2 regions of the Micromonospora humidisoli genome follow, and region 1 is predicted to be linked to the other one. Evidence: predicted binding sites of a transcription regulator. Region 1 holds the regulator's gene; the other holds the start of a gene.
The links. Region 1 encodes HspR, which represses chaperone genes until heat shock. Its sites were predicted from a motif close to TTGAGTNNNNNNNACTCAA; they were not measured.
Positions count from the first base shown of each region.

Region 1 (6,819 bases):
TGCGGCGGCGACCAGGGCGGCGTCGGTGATCCGGACGCCGTGGTGCACCTCGTAGCGTTCCTTGAGGCCGCGCAGGATGCCGATGGTGTCCTCGATGGTCGGCTCGCCGACCAGCACCGGCTGGAAGCGACGCTCCAGCGCCGGGTCCTTCTCGATGTGCTCGCGGTACTCGTCGAGCGTCGTCGCGCCGACCATCCGCAGCTCACCGCGCGCCAGCATCGGCTTGAGCATGTTGCCGGCGTCCATCGAGCCTTCGCCCTTGCCCGCGCCGACCACGGTGTGCAGCTCGTCGAGGAAGGTGATGACCTGGCCGTTCGAGTTCTTGATCTCCTCCAGGACGGACTTGAGCCGCTCCTCGAACTGGCCCCGGTACTGCGCCCCGGCGACCATCGCACCGAGGTCGAGCGAGACCAGCTTCTTGTCCCGCAGCGACTCGGGCACGTCGCCGGCCACGATCCGCTGGGCCAGGCCCTCGACGATCGCGGTCTTGCCGACGCCGGGCTCGCCGATCAGCACCGGGTTGTTCTTGGTACGCCGGGAGAGCACCTGGATCACCCGACGGATCTCCGAATCCCGGCCGATCACCGGGTCGATCTTGCCGTCCCGGGCGCTGGCGGTGAGGTCGACGCCGTACTTGGCCAGCGCCTGGTAGGTCTGCTCCGGGTCGGCGGTGGTGACCCGCCGGTCGCCGCCGCGCACCGTCGGGAACGCGGCGACCAGGTTCTCCTCGGTGGCCCCGGCGGTCTTCAGCGCGTTGGACACCGCGCCGCCCACCCGGGCCAGGCCGGCGAGCAGGTGCTCGGTGGAGGTGTACTCGTCGCCGAGCGGCCGGGCGATCTGCTCGGCGGCGCCGATGGCGTTGACGAACTCGCGGGCCAGGGTGGGCTCGGCAATGCTGGAACCCCGGGCGGCGGGCAGCGCGTCGACCGAGCGCTGCGCGACCCGGCGCAGTTCGGCGGGGTCGGCACCCACGGCGCGCAGCAGGCCGGCGGCGGTGGAGCCGTCGGTGTCGAGCAGGGCCAGCAGCAGGTGCCAGGGTTCCACGGTGGCGTGACCACGCTGGTTGGCCAGCGCGACCGCACCGGTGATGGTTTCGCGGCTCTTGGTGGTGAGTCGTTCCGTGTTCATGGGCTCCCCCGGGATCGGCGTGTCCACTAGTAAGAGACACCATCAGAGTTGAGCCTATTCCACTCAACTCTGCCAACGTGGCGTGGGTCACACTCCTGACCGGTCGGGGTGGGCTGAGGTGGGATCAGCGGGGCAGGCGGGTGGCGTTCGGTGGCCGGCGGGGCAGGCGGGAGGTGCACGGGGTTTCATGGTCGGCCCGGAGCACACACCGGCGACCGGTCCCCAGCCGGTTGTCGCAGAAGATGCGGTGGCGTACCCCCTGATCGTCCTCGGCGGAGACGGTGGTCTCGCCGGGGTCGACATGAGCGAGGAAGACCAGCGAGCGGGCCGCCGTCCGGGCCAGCACCTTGGCCCGCGCCAGATCGGTGGCGACGACCGGCAGGTGTACGACGTACCGCCCGGTCACGCCTCCCCACCCGCCCGACCCGGCTCAATGTCGCTCCAATGGCGGTGTTGCGATGGCTCGGACACCGCAATATCGCCCCAACTGAGTTGACCAAGGTCGAGGTTCGGTGGTGGGTGCGGTGACTCGTACCCCATGGACGCTCCCTTGCTGGACAGTCTTGACAGTTCGGTGTCGCGGTACTGGAAAGGCAGCCCGGCCGGGCTGCCCGCCCTGCCGTCGCAGCCCACCCCGGCGGTACGACGACAGGGCCGACGACGCGGTCGGGACGGGCCACGGGGGATGCCCGCCCCGACCGTTCGAGCGCCCCGAGTGCCATCCGGGGGCGTTCACCACGAACCTACAATCGGTACCAGTTGTAGGTCAACGATCCACCCACGATTGCTTGAGGTTGGAGGTCTGGGCGTGATCAGATAGGCGTGCCATCCGGGGAGTGACGCATGCCCAAGCAGCAGTACCAGGTGCTCGCAGACGAGCTGAAGAACAAGATCGATTCGGGAGAGTGGCCGCCCGGCACCAAGTTGCCGAGCAGGTCGCAGTTGTGCAGGGAATACGGCGTGTCGGACACCGTGGTCGGCAAGGCCATGATGATCCTGCGCGCCACCGGCCTGACCGAAACCCTGGAAGGGGTCGGAGTCTTCGTCGCCGCACCCGCTGAGGCCTGACCCTGAACGGGCCGCCCGGCCCCGCAGGGTTACCGACCGGCGAGCCGGCGACCACAGCCGGTGCCGGCCGTAAAGCGCTCACCAGCAGCACAGACGTCCAGCAGGCCCAGCTTGGGCGCAGGGTATAGCCTCTCGTCCGTGCGAGTACGTGTCGAACAGACCGCCCTTCCGGGAATCGGCGTCCGTCATGACCTGATGACGGAGTCCGGCCGCCGGCTCGGTGTGGTCTCCCACCGCAATGGCCGCCGCGACCTGGTCCTCTACGACCCGGACGACCCCGACTCCTGTCAGCACGACATCCCGCTGACCGACGACGAGGCCGAGGCGCTTGCCGACATCCTCGGCGCGTCGCTGATGCTGGGTCAGCTCTCCGGTCTGCGCGAGCAGGCGGCCGGGCTGCTCACCGAGCAGATCGCCATCCCGGCGGGGTCGAAGTACGTCAACAAGCGGCTCGGTGACACCAAGGCACGCACCCGGACCAGCGCCTCGATCGTGGCGGTGCTGCGGCAGGGCGAGGTCAACGTCTCGCCCGATCCCACCTTCCGCTTCGCGGCCGGTGACGTGGTGGTCGTGGTCGGCACCCGGCAGGGTCTCGACGGGGTGACCGCCATTCTCGCCGACAGTGACCCGGACGGCTGAGGCGGATGCACGAAACCACAACTCTACTGGTCGAGGTCGGCGCTCTCCTGCTGCTGCTCGGGCTGCTCGGTCGGCTCAGCCGCCGGTTCGGTGTCTCCCCCATCCCGCTCTACCTGCTCGCCGGCCTCGCGTTCGGCCACGGCGGTCTGCTGCCGCTGGCCGCGAGCGAGGAGTTCTTCGCCGTCGGCGCCGAGATCGGCGTCATCCTGCTGCTGGTCATGCTCGGCCTGGAATACAGCGCCAACGAGCTGGTCGGCAACCTGCGCTCGGCAGCCCCGGCCGGCCTGATCGACGCGGTCCTCAACGCTCTTCCCGGGTTCGGCTTCGCGCTGCTGCTCGGTTGGGGCTGGGTGGCGGCCGTGGTGCTCGGCGGCATCACCTGGATCTCGTCCTCCGGGGTGATCGCCAAGGTGCTCGGCGACCTCGGCCGGGTCGGTAACCGGGAAACCCCGGTCATCCTCTCCGTGCTGGTCATCGAGGATCTCGCGATGGCGCTCTACCTGCCGCTGGTGACCGCGCTGCTGGCCGGCGTGGGCCTGGTCAAGGGTGGCATGGCGCTGGGCATCGCGGTGCTCACCGTGGTGGTCGTGCTGGTCGTCGCCATCCGCTTCGGTCACCTGATCTCCGCCGCCCTGTCGGCGAAGGACCCGGAGGCGCTGCTGCTCGGCGTGCTCGGCCTGACCCTGCTGGTGGCCGGGATCGCCGCCCGGCTCCAGGTCTCCGCCGCCGTCGGGGCGTTCCTGGTCGGCATCGCCCTGTCCGGGCCGGTGGCGCACCACGCCACCGAACTGCTCTCCCCGCTGCGGGACCTGTTCGCCGCCGTCTTCTTCGTCTTCTTCGGCCTGGTCACCGACCCCCGGGACATGCCGCCGGTGCTGCTGCCCGCGTTGCTGCTGGCCGTGGTCACCATGGGGACGAAGCTGGTCACCGGCTACCTGGCGGCCCGGCGGGCCGGGATCGCCGAGCCCGGCCGGTGGCGGGCCGGTTTCGCCCTGATGCCCCGTGGTGAGTTCTCCATCGTCATCGCCGGTCTGGCGGTCGCCGCCGGCACCGTCGAACCCAAGCTGGCCGCGCTCGCCACGGCGTACGTGCTGATCACCGTGGTCACCGGCCCGATGCTCGCCCGGCTGCCCGACATGCCCTGGTTCAAGCAGCGGGTCCGGCGGCGGATCGCCGCCCGCCAGGCCCGGCCGGTGCCGGCCACGGACTGAGTTTCGCCTGGCCAGGTCGACCGCGCGGGTCGGCCTGGCCAGGGCGTCCGTTGCCGAATTGCTTCCCGGCAGGTCTTCCGCCGGCCGGGGGCGGCGGCTAGCGTTGCGCCCCAGCAGGCCAGGGGCTCGTGGGCGGACGGAGGCATCCCGCGGGCGTGAGCGGGAAGGTTGCCGGGTGAGCGCGCACGGTCCGACGTTCCGCGGCTTCGCCAACCCTGTCGACCCGTCACCGGCGGAGTTGCGGGCCTGGGCGTACCAGCCCGACTCGGTGCCGTTGACCTCACTGCCCCAGGACTGGGACCTGCTGGTGGCGGGTGACCACCTGGTGCTCACCCTCTTCGAGCTGGCCCGGGACCCGGCCTGCCCGGCCCGCCGGTTCGCCCTGCACTGCCTCTACATCTACGCCGCCGACGGAATCCGGACGAAGTTCCGCGCCCACCCCCGGCGTCGGTTCCGCAAGCTGGTCGAGCAGGCCGAACGCGACGGCGACGAGTTGGTACGCAACTGGGCGCACAACAGCCGGATGCTGCTGGCCCGGGAGGAACTCTTCACCTACCACGACTGGTGCGAGGGCGGCCTGGTCCGGGACAACCGCCGCCTCGGCTGACGTCGCGGTCCGCCGGGCCCGACCCGCCCGTACGGCGAACGGGCCGGGACCCCCCGTGGGTCCCGGCCCGCACGTCGGCGGATCGTCAGTGTTGCGATCCGCCCTGGTCACGGCGTTTCGGCCCGGCCTTTTCCCGGTCCTTGCCGGGGGCGGGCCGGTCATCGAACCTGCCGTTCTTCACCGTGTCGGAGAACTTGCCCTGGGTGACCCGGTCGAACTTCTCCCGTACGTTCTCGGCCACCCGGTTGAGCCGTTCCTCCGCCTGCCGGGCCACCTTCTTCGCCGATTCCGCCACGATTCCCCCGCCGTCGGAGTCCGGATTGACCTGGTTGGGACTGATCACAGGCTAGCCGGAACGACAACCCCGCCGCCGGAAAACCCCGACCCTTGACCGGCGATCACCGCCGACCGTGAGGGAAACTCCTGCCCGGATGGCCAGGCGGGGCGGGGCGGGCCGGGCAGGCCGGGCCCGCCCCGAGCGACGGGACGGAACGGAAGGGATCAGCGGCCGGGGGCACGGCGGGGACGCCAGACCACCAGCGCCGTCGAGGTGCGGTTCGTAGGCACCAGGTCGCCCCGGGAGAACCCGCTGGCCAGCGTCTCCAGCTCGGCGATCCGCCGGTACGCGGCATCCAGTTCCGCCTCCAGCCGGGCCACCCGCTGCTGGGCCTGCTCCACCAGGCGTTCCAACCCGATGATCCGCTTCACCCCGGCCAGGTTGACGCCCTCGTCCTGGCTGAGCCGCTGCACCTCGCGCAGCAGGACGACGTCCCGCACGCTGTAGCGGCGACCGCCACCGGCCGCCCGACCGGCCTGCACCAGGCCGAGCCGGTCGTACTGGCGCAGCGTCTGCGGGTGCATCCCCGCCATCCGTGCCGCAACCGAGATCATCAGCACCTTGGCCTCGTAGGCAGGGTCACCCGAACCGACGAACCCGTCCGACATCCCACTCACCTCCGCACCCGTCCACCGGTCAACCGACCCGACGCACCCGCGCGTCGAGATGTTCCCGGGCCGCCGGCGGCGTCGCCCCGGCGAACGACTCCAGCGCCACCCGGGCCTCGTCCGACACCGTCGCCGGCACCACCACGTCCAGCGTGACCAGCAGGTCGCCGGCCCGCCCGTCCCGTCGTACGACACCCTTGCCCCGGGCCCGCAGCACCCGCCCGGACGGGGTGCCCGGCGGGACGCGCAGGGTCACCGCGCCGTCCAGCGTGGGTACCCGCAGGTCGGTGCCGAGCACCGCCTCGGCGAAGGTGATCGGCACGGCCAGCGTCAGGTCGTCACCGGTACGCCCGAACAGGTCGTCGGGGCGGACCTTCACCTGCACGAACAGGTCGCCCGCCGGCCCGCCGCGCTGCCCCGGCTCGCCCCGCCCGGCCAGTCTGATCCGCTGGCCGTCGGCCACCCCGGCGGGGAACCGGACGTTGAGCGTGCGGGCCTTGGTGACCCCGCCGGTGCCCTGGCACTCGGGGCACTTCTCCTCGACGACCGTCCCGACACCCTGGCAGTTGCGGCACGGCTCGGAGAAGCTGAACGAGCCCTGGTCCCGGGTGGTCACCCCGGCACCGTGGCAGACCGGGCAGGCGGTCGGCTGGGTGCCCGGCTTCGCGCCGTTGCCGTGGCAGGTGTCGCAGACCCCCGGCGCGCGCAACGTCAACGGCAGGGTGACACCCCGGACGGCGTCGCCGAAGTCGAGGGCAACCTCGGTCTCCACGTCCCGGCCCCGGGCCGGACCACGCGCCCGGGTCGGGCCGGCACCACCGCCACCGCCGGAGAAGATCGAACTGAACAGGTCGGTGAAGCCGCCGCCACCGAACCGGTTGTCCCCGCCACCGCCGCCGAACAGGTCGGAGACGTCGAACGGGGCCCCGCCGGGCTGACCCGGGCCGCGCGCGCCCCGCCGGAACGCGCCCGAGCCGAACAGCGAGCGCATCTCGTCGTACTCGCGGCGTTTGGCGTCGTCGCCGAGCACCGCGTACGCCTCGGAGACGCCCTTGAACCGTTCCTCGGCCCTGGGGTCACCGGGGTTGTGGTCCGGGTGCGACTCCCGGGCCAGTTTCCGGTACGACTTCTTGATCTCGTCCGAGGAGGCGGACTTCTCCACGCCCAACGTGGCGTAGAAGTCCTTCTCGATCCAGTCCTTGGAACTCACCGGTCCACCCC
Region 1 is NZ_JAFEUO010000003.1:322,355-329,173, reverse strand. It holds gene clpB (ATP-dependent chaperone ClpB) at 1-1,128, opposite strand, end outside; gene JQN84_RS12185 (hypothetical protein) at 1,253-1,534, opposite strand; gene JQN84_RS12180 (winged helix-turn-helix domain-containing protein) at 1,972-2,196, shown strand; gene JQN84_RS12175 (cation:proton antiporter regulatory subunit) at 2,335-2,835, shown strand; gene JQN84_RS12170 (cation:proton antiporter) at 2,841-4,046, shown strand; gene JQN84_RS12165 (hypothetical protein) at 4,222-4,653, shown strand; gene JQN84_RS12160 (hypothetical protein) at 4,739-4,996, opposite strand; gene JQN84_RS12155 (heat shock protein transcriptional repressor HspR) at 5,155-5,598, opposite strand; gene dnaJ (molecular chaperone DnaJ) at 5,627-6,808, opposite strand.

Region 2 (6,819 bases), on a different contig from region 1:
CACCGGCAACGGCCGCCGGTCGGTCACGGTGACCGCCGTGTGCACCGCGAAGGACACGAACGGGTACGACCTGGCCAGCCCGGCCACGCAGTCGTGCACCTGACCGGCCACCGCCAGCGCCTCCTCGCGGGTCAACGCCGGCAGCACCAGCAGGTACTCGTCGGGGGTGAGGCGGACGGCCCGGTCGACCGGGCGCAGCGGGGCGGTCAGCGCGGCGATCAGGGCCTGCGCCTCGCGTGCCGCGCTGCGGCGTCCGAACCGTTCCGGGGCGCCGGCCGGCTCACCGACGCGCACCCCGATCAGGGCCACCGGCAGGGTGCCGGTGGCGGTGATCCCGTCCATCCCGGTCCAGCGGCGCAGCGTCGGCTCGTCCACCAGCCCCGACGGGCCGTCCTCCGGCTCGGCGTGCCGGCCCGGCCCGTTGTGGTGGGCCCGCTCGGCGCGGTCGGCCATCAGCCGCAACGCCGCCTCGGCCCGGCTCTCCCCGGGGGTCGCCGGCAGGTCCCGGACCCGGTGCAGCACCTGGTCGACGGCGGTCAAGGCGGCCGGGGGGAGCCGGTCGCCGAGCTGCGCGCGCAGCCGGATCACCTCGTGCAACGCCTCGTCGCGGCGGAACCCCCAGCGGCCGGCGAAGAGCCGCCCCTGCTCCAGGGTGTCGGCCGGCACCACCTCCCGGCGGTCCCGGGCCACCAGGCTCGCCCCGAACCGGGGGGTCAGCGCCACCACGCTCCACTCCCGGGCCAGCTCCTCGGTGTCGTCGATCGTCACCGGGTACGCCCCGGCGGGCAGCTCCGGCGGTGTCTGCCCGACCAGCCCGACCACGGTGACCGCCGCGCCGGCCGCGATCCGGGCGTAGCGTTCCCGCTCCCGCTGGAAGTACGGCATCCGCTGGAACAGGGCGATCACCACCAGCGGGCCGTCCTCGGCGGTGGCCAGCGCCGACCGCTCGATGGCGTGGGAGACCGTGACGAGACTCCGCTTGGTCATCAGTTCCGGGGCCGGTCCGTCGTGCAGCACCCCGTGAGCGTAGAGATCGCGCCCGGGGCGCACCAACCGCCTGGTGCCGGGTCCGTCGTCCGAACCGGCGGGGTGGTGATCGCCCTCGACGTCCTAGACTCGGCCGGTCACCCTCGCCTGCCACGGACGGACCGACCGCACGATGACGCGTACCGCCACCGACGACGACGCCCGGCTACGGCCGGTGCCGACCGGTGCCGCGCCGCTGTTCGTCCGGGCCGGTCAGGCCGTGTACGCCGCCCGCCGGCTCGGCGACCTGGTGACGCGCCGGCCGGCCGGGGTCACCGGGCACCAGTGGAGTTCCGCCCTGCGCGAGGAGTTCGACCACGTCGTCTGCGCGGCCGACACCGGTGTGCCGCTGTTCGCCCTGACCGTCGGACCGACCGCGCCCCCCGGGTCGGCCGGGCAGCGGGCCGGGCGGATGGCCGCCGCGGTGTGCGCCGCCGTGGGCCTGCCGGTGCTGCGGATCGGCTCGCCGACGCTGCGGGCCGCCGGGCACGGCCGGCGCATCGTCACGTACGTCATCGACGCGCGCGCCTACGCCGCCGGGGCTGCCCCGGACGGGTCGGACGACGCCCCGGTGGACTTCCGGGACATCGTCGGGCGGCTGCCGGACGGACGTACCGGGCCGGTCAACGACCTCGGCGCGTTGTCCCGGGCGGCGGCCGTCGAGGCGTACGTGTCGCGGCGGCTCAGCGACCCGATCGTGCGCGGGTTGCACGTGCGCTGGGGCGACGGGACGGCCGAGGGGTGGAGCTGGGTCGAGGTGCGTCCCGGCCGGTGCCTGGTGGAGCGGGTCACGGTGCACGAGGCGCGGCTGCGCTGCGGGGTGGACCCGGGCCGGCTGGCCGAGGATCTCGCCGCGGTGGCGGTGGGCGACCGGCTGGCCGGGGCGCAGGACGAGGAACCGGCCCTGCTCGACCGGGACGACCTGCGTCGGCAGATCCGCGCGTTGCGGGACCAGCGCGACGAGTTGGCCGCCCCGTTCGCGTTCGATCACCTCTGCGTGGACTGACCGCCGTCGAAACGCCCCGCCGCCGAACGACCGGCCGTCATTTTCCGGCGACGGTTGGTGACATTGCGGCCGGCCCGGAAAACGGTCCGGGATTCCTCGATCCGCGTTGAACCTTCGCCGATGCCGGCCCGTACCTAAGCGGGAATGGACAGGATCTTCCCAGCCGCGCCACCCGACGCGGCGGACGGTGCGGAAAGGCATCGTCGGCCATCGACGTGCGACCGGAACGTCGCAGCGTCTCCGGCGGGGGTGACCGACCCGGAAAGGGTCTCCTCGTCGGGGGCGCGAGTCAGGTACCGGATCGAGAAGGAGAGCAATTCGATGCGCAGGTCCACAGGGGCACGCCGGTCATCCGGTAACGCGCGGAGCAAGCGGCTGCTGGCGGCGGTCGGTGCGCTCGTCGTCTTCGGCGGTATCGCCGCCGTCACCCAGATCTCCTCGGCCGGGGACAAGCCGAGGCAGCAGACCCGCAACGTCTCGTCGGCCTGCGTCGCACCGAGCCCCGGTGCCACCTCGCCGAGCGGGCGCGGCAGCACCACCCAGACGTGGCAGAACGGCAGGTGGGTCCGTAACCACTGGGGTGACGGCCAGATGTCCGTCGCCGAGTGCCAGGCGGTCAAGGCCGGCAACGCGCCGGTGACCACGCTGGCCTCGACGGTGGCCTGCCCGGAGGTGACCCCCCGGCTGCCGCAGATCCCGGCCCAGGCCAAGGCCGAGGTGGACAAGGAACTCGCCCTGCTCAAGACCCAGATCGACGACGCCAACAAGCGGTTGGCGGCCGAGGGGCGCAACGGTAAGGCGTTCATCGACAACGCCATCCTCGGCCCGCTGGCCGACAAGCGCCGGTCGGCGCTGAACCGGATCGCCACCGCGATCGGCCGCTTCGCCCAGCGTCCGCAGGGTCTGGAGCAGCTCGCCGGCTGCCAGGTGGCCGCCGCGGCCAACAACGGCGGCAACAACAACGGCCAGAACGGCAACAACGGCGGCCAGAACAACAACGGCGGCAACAACGGCGGCCAGAACGGCAACAACAACGGCCAGAACGGCAACAACGGCAACAACGGCAACAACGGCAACGCCCTGGGCGTGCTGGCCAAGGACTGCGCCAACAGCCGGTTGCAGCCGCACGACGGCTTCCAGAACGGCAACCGGTGCGTCAGCACCGCGTTCGGCGAGGTGGGCGCGGCGGCCAACAACCCGTCGCTGCTGATCACCCAGTTCCCCAACCAGGTGCAGCGCAACCAGGCCTTCACCCTGAAGGTCTCCACCCGCAACCTGGTCCGTGACCGGTTCCTGGCGGCCGGCCAGGGTGGCTACTACCTGGAGAGTTCGGTGCTCAACGGTCAGGGCCTGACCCGCGGTCACTTCCACACCGCCTGCCGGATGCTCCAGAACACCAACCAGGCCCCCTCGAACCCGCAGGACGTGCCGGCGTTCTTCGTGGCCACCGAGGACGGCAAGGGCGGCAACCAGGCCGACGACGTGACCATCCAGATCCCGGGCCTGCCGCAGTCGGGTACGGCGCAGTGCGCGGTCTGGGCCGGTGACGGCTCGCACCGGGTGCCGATGATGGAGCGGGCCAACCAGACCCCCGCCTTCGACGTGGTGCGTATCCGGGTCAACTGACCCGACGGGCGACGACTGCGGGCCATCCCGGAAACCTCCGGGATGGCCCGCAGTTCCGTTCCCGCCGGGTGCGCCGGCGGGCCGGGCAGCCTACCGGCAGATGTTTTCGGTGTGGGGTCGCCGGGTGGAAAATGTGGACACGGCAAAAACGCCGGGGTCACGCTGATATCCCAGCGTGACCCCGGCGTGTCCGTTCGTGGTCCGGCTCGTCGTCAGCGGCTCTTCCACGCCTCCACGACCGAGACCGGGATGCGCCCGCGCTCGGAGATTTCGTGTCCGTTCTTGGTGGCCCATTCCCGGATGGCACGGTTCTGCTCGCGATCCATTCCCGAGACGCCGGGGCGGGCCGGGCGGCGGGCCGGGCGACCGGCCTCGACGGCGCCCCGGCCCATTCGACGGCCAGCGGTGATGTAGGCGTCGAGGGCCTTGCGCAGCACCCCCGCGTTCTCGTCGGAGAGGTCGATGGTGTACGCCGCCCCATCCAGGCTGAACTCGACGGTCCGATCGGCCTTTCCGCCGTCGAGGTCGTCGGTCAGAACGGTGATTACTTTCCTTGCCATCGCCATTACTCCCTGTGGTGATCGGGGTGTGCTAAGAGTTTGACGTATCTGGCGGCAAATCCGCAACAATATGCCTTGCTTTCATTTGGCGGGTCGCGTCAATCCTGGGAAATCCGGGTGCGGCCAATGCTGGCCGGCGGTGGCGGTACGGCTGGGATGTGTCCTGGGTCACAGGTCGGAACACGGGGCACGGTTTGTGACTTGAGTGAGACACGCTCAACCTCAAGTGATGGCAGGTGTCCGATGGCAACCCTTCCGGTACTTCCCCTGACCGACGTCGTCCTGCTGCCCGGCATGGTCATCCCGGTGACCCTCGACCCGACCACCCAGGCCGCCGTCGACGCCGCCCGGGCCAGTGGCGACAAGACCCTGCTCGCCGTACCCCGCATCGACGGCGAGTACGGCCCCGTCGGCACGATCGCCACCATCGAGAAGGTGGGCCGCCTGCCCGACGGTGAGCCCGCCGCCGTGGTGCGCGGCCTCGCCCGCGCCCGGATCGGCTCCGGCGTCCCCGGACCCGGCGCGGCCCTCTGGGTGGAGGCCACCCGGCTCGACGAACCCGCCCCCGCCGGCCGCGCCCGCGACCTGGCCCGCGAGTACCGCGCCCTGATGACCTCGGTGCTCCAGCAGCGGGGCGCCTGGCAGGTCATCGACGCGATGGAGCGGATGACCGACCTGTCCGAACTGGCCGACGCGGCCGGCTACGCGCCGTGGCTCAGCCTGGCGCAGAAGACCGAACTGCTCGCCGCGCCGGACGTCACCGCCCGGCTGGAACTGCTCGTCGGCTGGGTGAAGGACCACCTGGCCGAGCAGGAGGTCACCGAACAGATCAACAGCGACGTCCGGGAGGGGCTGGAGAAGTCCCAGCGGGAGTTCCTGCTCCGCCAGCAACTCGCCGCGATCCGCAAGGAACTCGGCGAGGACGAGCCGGACGGCTCCGCCGACTACCGCTCCCGGGTCGAGTCGGCCGACCTGCCGGACAGGGTCCGCGAGGCGGCGCTGCGCGAGGTCGGCAAGCTGGAGCGGGCCAGCGACGCCTCACCCGAGGCGGGCTGGATCCGCACCTGGCTGGACACGGTGCTGGAGATGCCGTGGAACACGCGCACCGAGGACAACACCGACCTGACGGCGGCGCGGGCGGTGCTCGACGCCGACCACGCCGGCCTGGCCGACGTCAAGGACCGCATCCTGGAGTACCTCGCGGTGCGTAACCGTCGCGCCGAGCGCAACCTCGGCGTGGTCGGCGGACGCGGCTCCGGCGCGGTGCTCGCCCTCGCCGGCCCGCCCGGTGTCGGCAAGACCAGCCTCGGCGAGTCGGTGGCCCGCGCGCTGGGCCGCAACTTCGTCCGGGTCTCCCTGGGCGGCGTCCGCGACGAGGCCGAGATCCGTGGGCACCGGCGCACCTACGTCGGCGCGCTGCCCGGCCGGATCGTCAGGGCGCTGCGGGAGGCTGGCTCGATGAACCCGGTGGTGCTCCTCGACGAGGTCGACAAGCTGGCCGTCGGATACGCCGGTGACCCGGCCGCCGCGTTGCTGGAGGTGCTCGACCCGGCCCAGAACCACACCTTCCGCGACCACTACCTCGAGGTCGACCTCGACCTGTCCGACGTGCTCTTCCTGGCCACCGCCAACGTGGTGGAGACCATCCCCGGCCCACTGCTGGACCGGATGGAACTGGTCACCCTGGACGGGTACACCGAGGACGAGAAGGTCGCCATCGCCCGCGACCACCTGCTGCCCCGGCAGCTCCAGCGGGCCGGCCTGACCGCCGACGAGGTGACCGTCACCGACGAGGTGCTGGCGCTGATCGCGGGGGAGTACACCCGGGAGGCGGGCGTCCGGCAGCTCGAACGGGCCCTGGCGAAGATCCTGCGCAAGGTCGCCGTGGCCCTGGCCACCGACCCGGCCCCGGTCCGGGTCGACACCGACACCCTGGCCCGCTACCTGGGCCGGCCGAAGTTCACCCCGGAGTCGGCCGAACGGACGGCGGTGCCCGGCGTGGCCACCGGCCTGGCCGTCACCGGTGCCGGCGGCGACGTGCTCTTCATCGAGGCCACCGGCATGGACGGTGAGCCCGGGTTGACCCTCACCGGGCAGCTCGGCGACGTGATGAAGGAGTCCGCCCACATCGCGCTGTCCTACCTGCGCGCCAACGGGCGGCGCTACGGCCTCGACCCGAACGTCCTGGCCGGACGCCGGATCCACCTGCACGTGCCGGCGGGCGCGGTGCCCAAGGACGGCCCGAGCGCCGGCATCACCATGGTCACCGCGCTGGCCTCCCTGGTGACCGGCCGACCGGTACGGCCCGAGTTCGGGATGACCGGCGAGGTGACGCTGTCCGGGCGGGTACTGCCCATCGGCGGGGTGAAGCAGAAGCTGCTCGCCGCGCACCGGGCCGGCCTGACCGAGGTGATCATCCCGGCCCGCAACGAGCCGGACCTCGACGACCTGCCCACCGAGGTGCGCGCGGCGCTGACCGTGCACACCCTGGCCGACGTGGCCGACGTGCTCGCCCTGGCGTTGCGCCCGGCCGAGATCGACGCGGACACGCTCGGCGGTCGACCGGTCGGCGCCGCCTGACCGGAACCCACCGCACGGCCC
Region 2 is NZ_JAFEUO010000006.1:404,540-411,358, forward strand. It holds gene JQN84_RS23330 (DICT sensory domain-containing protein) at 1-1,017, opposite strand, end outside; gene JQN84_RS23335 (hypothetical protein) at 1,160-2,032, shown strand; gene JQN84_RS23340 (hypothetical protein) at 2,354-3,658, shown strand; gene JQN84_RS23345 (histone-like nucleoid-structuring protein Lsr2) at 3,871-4,218, opposite strand; gene lon (endopeptidase La) at 4,462-6,798, shown strand.
Region 2: a site for HspR is predicted at 4,420-4,438, ahead of lon (endopeptidase La). Genes of this name have one in related genera too.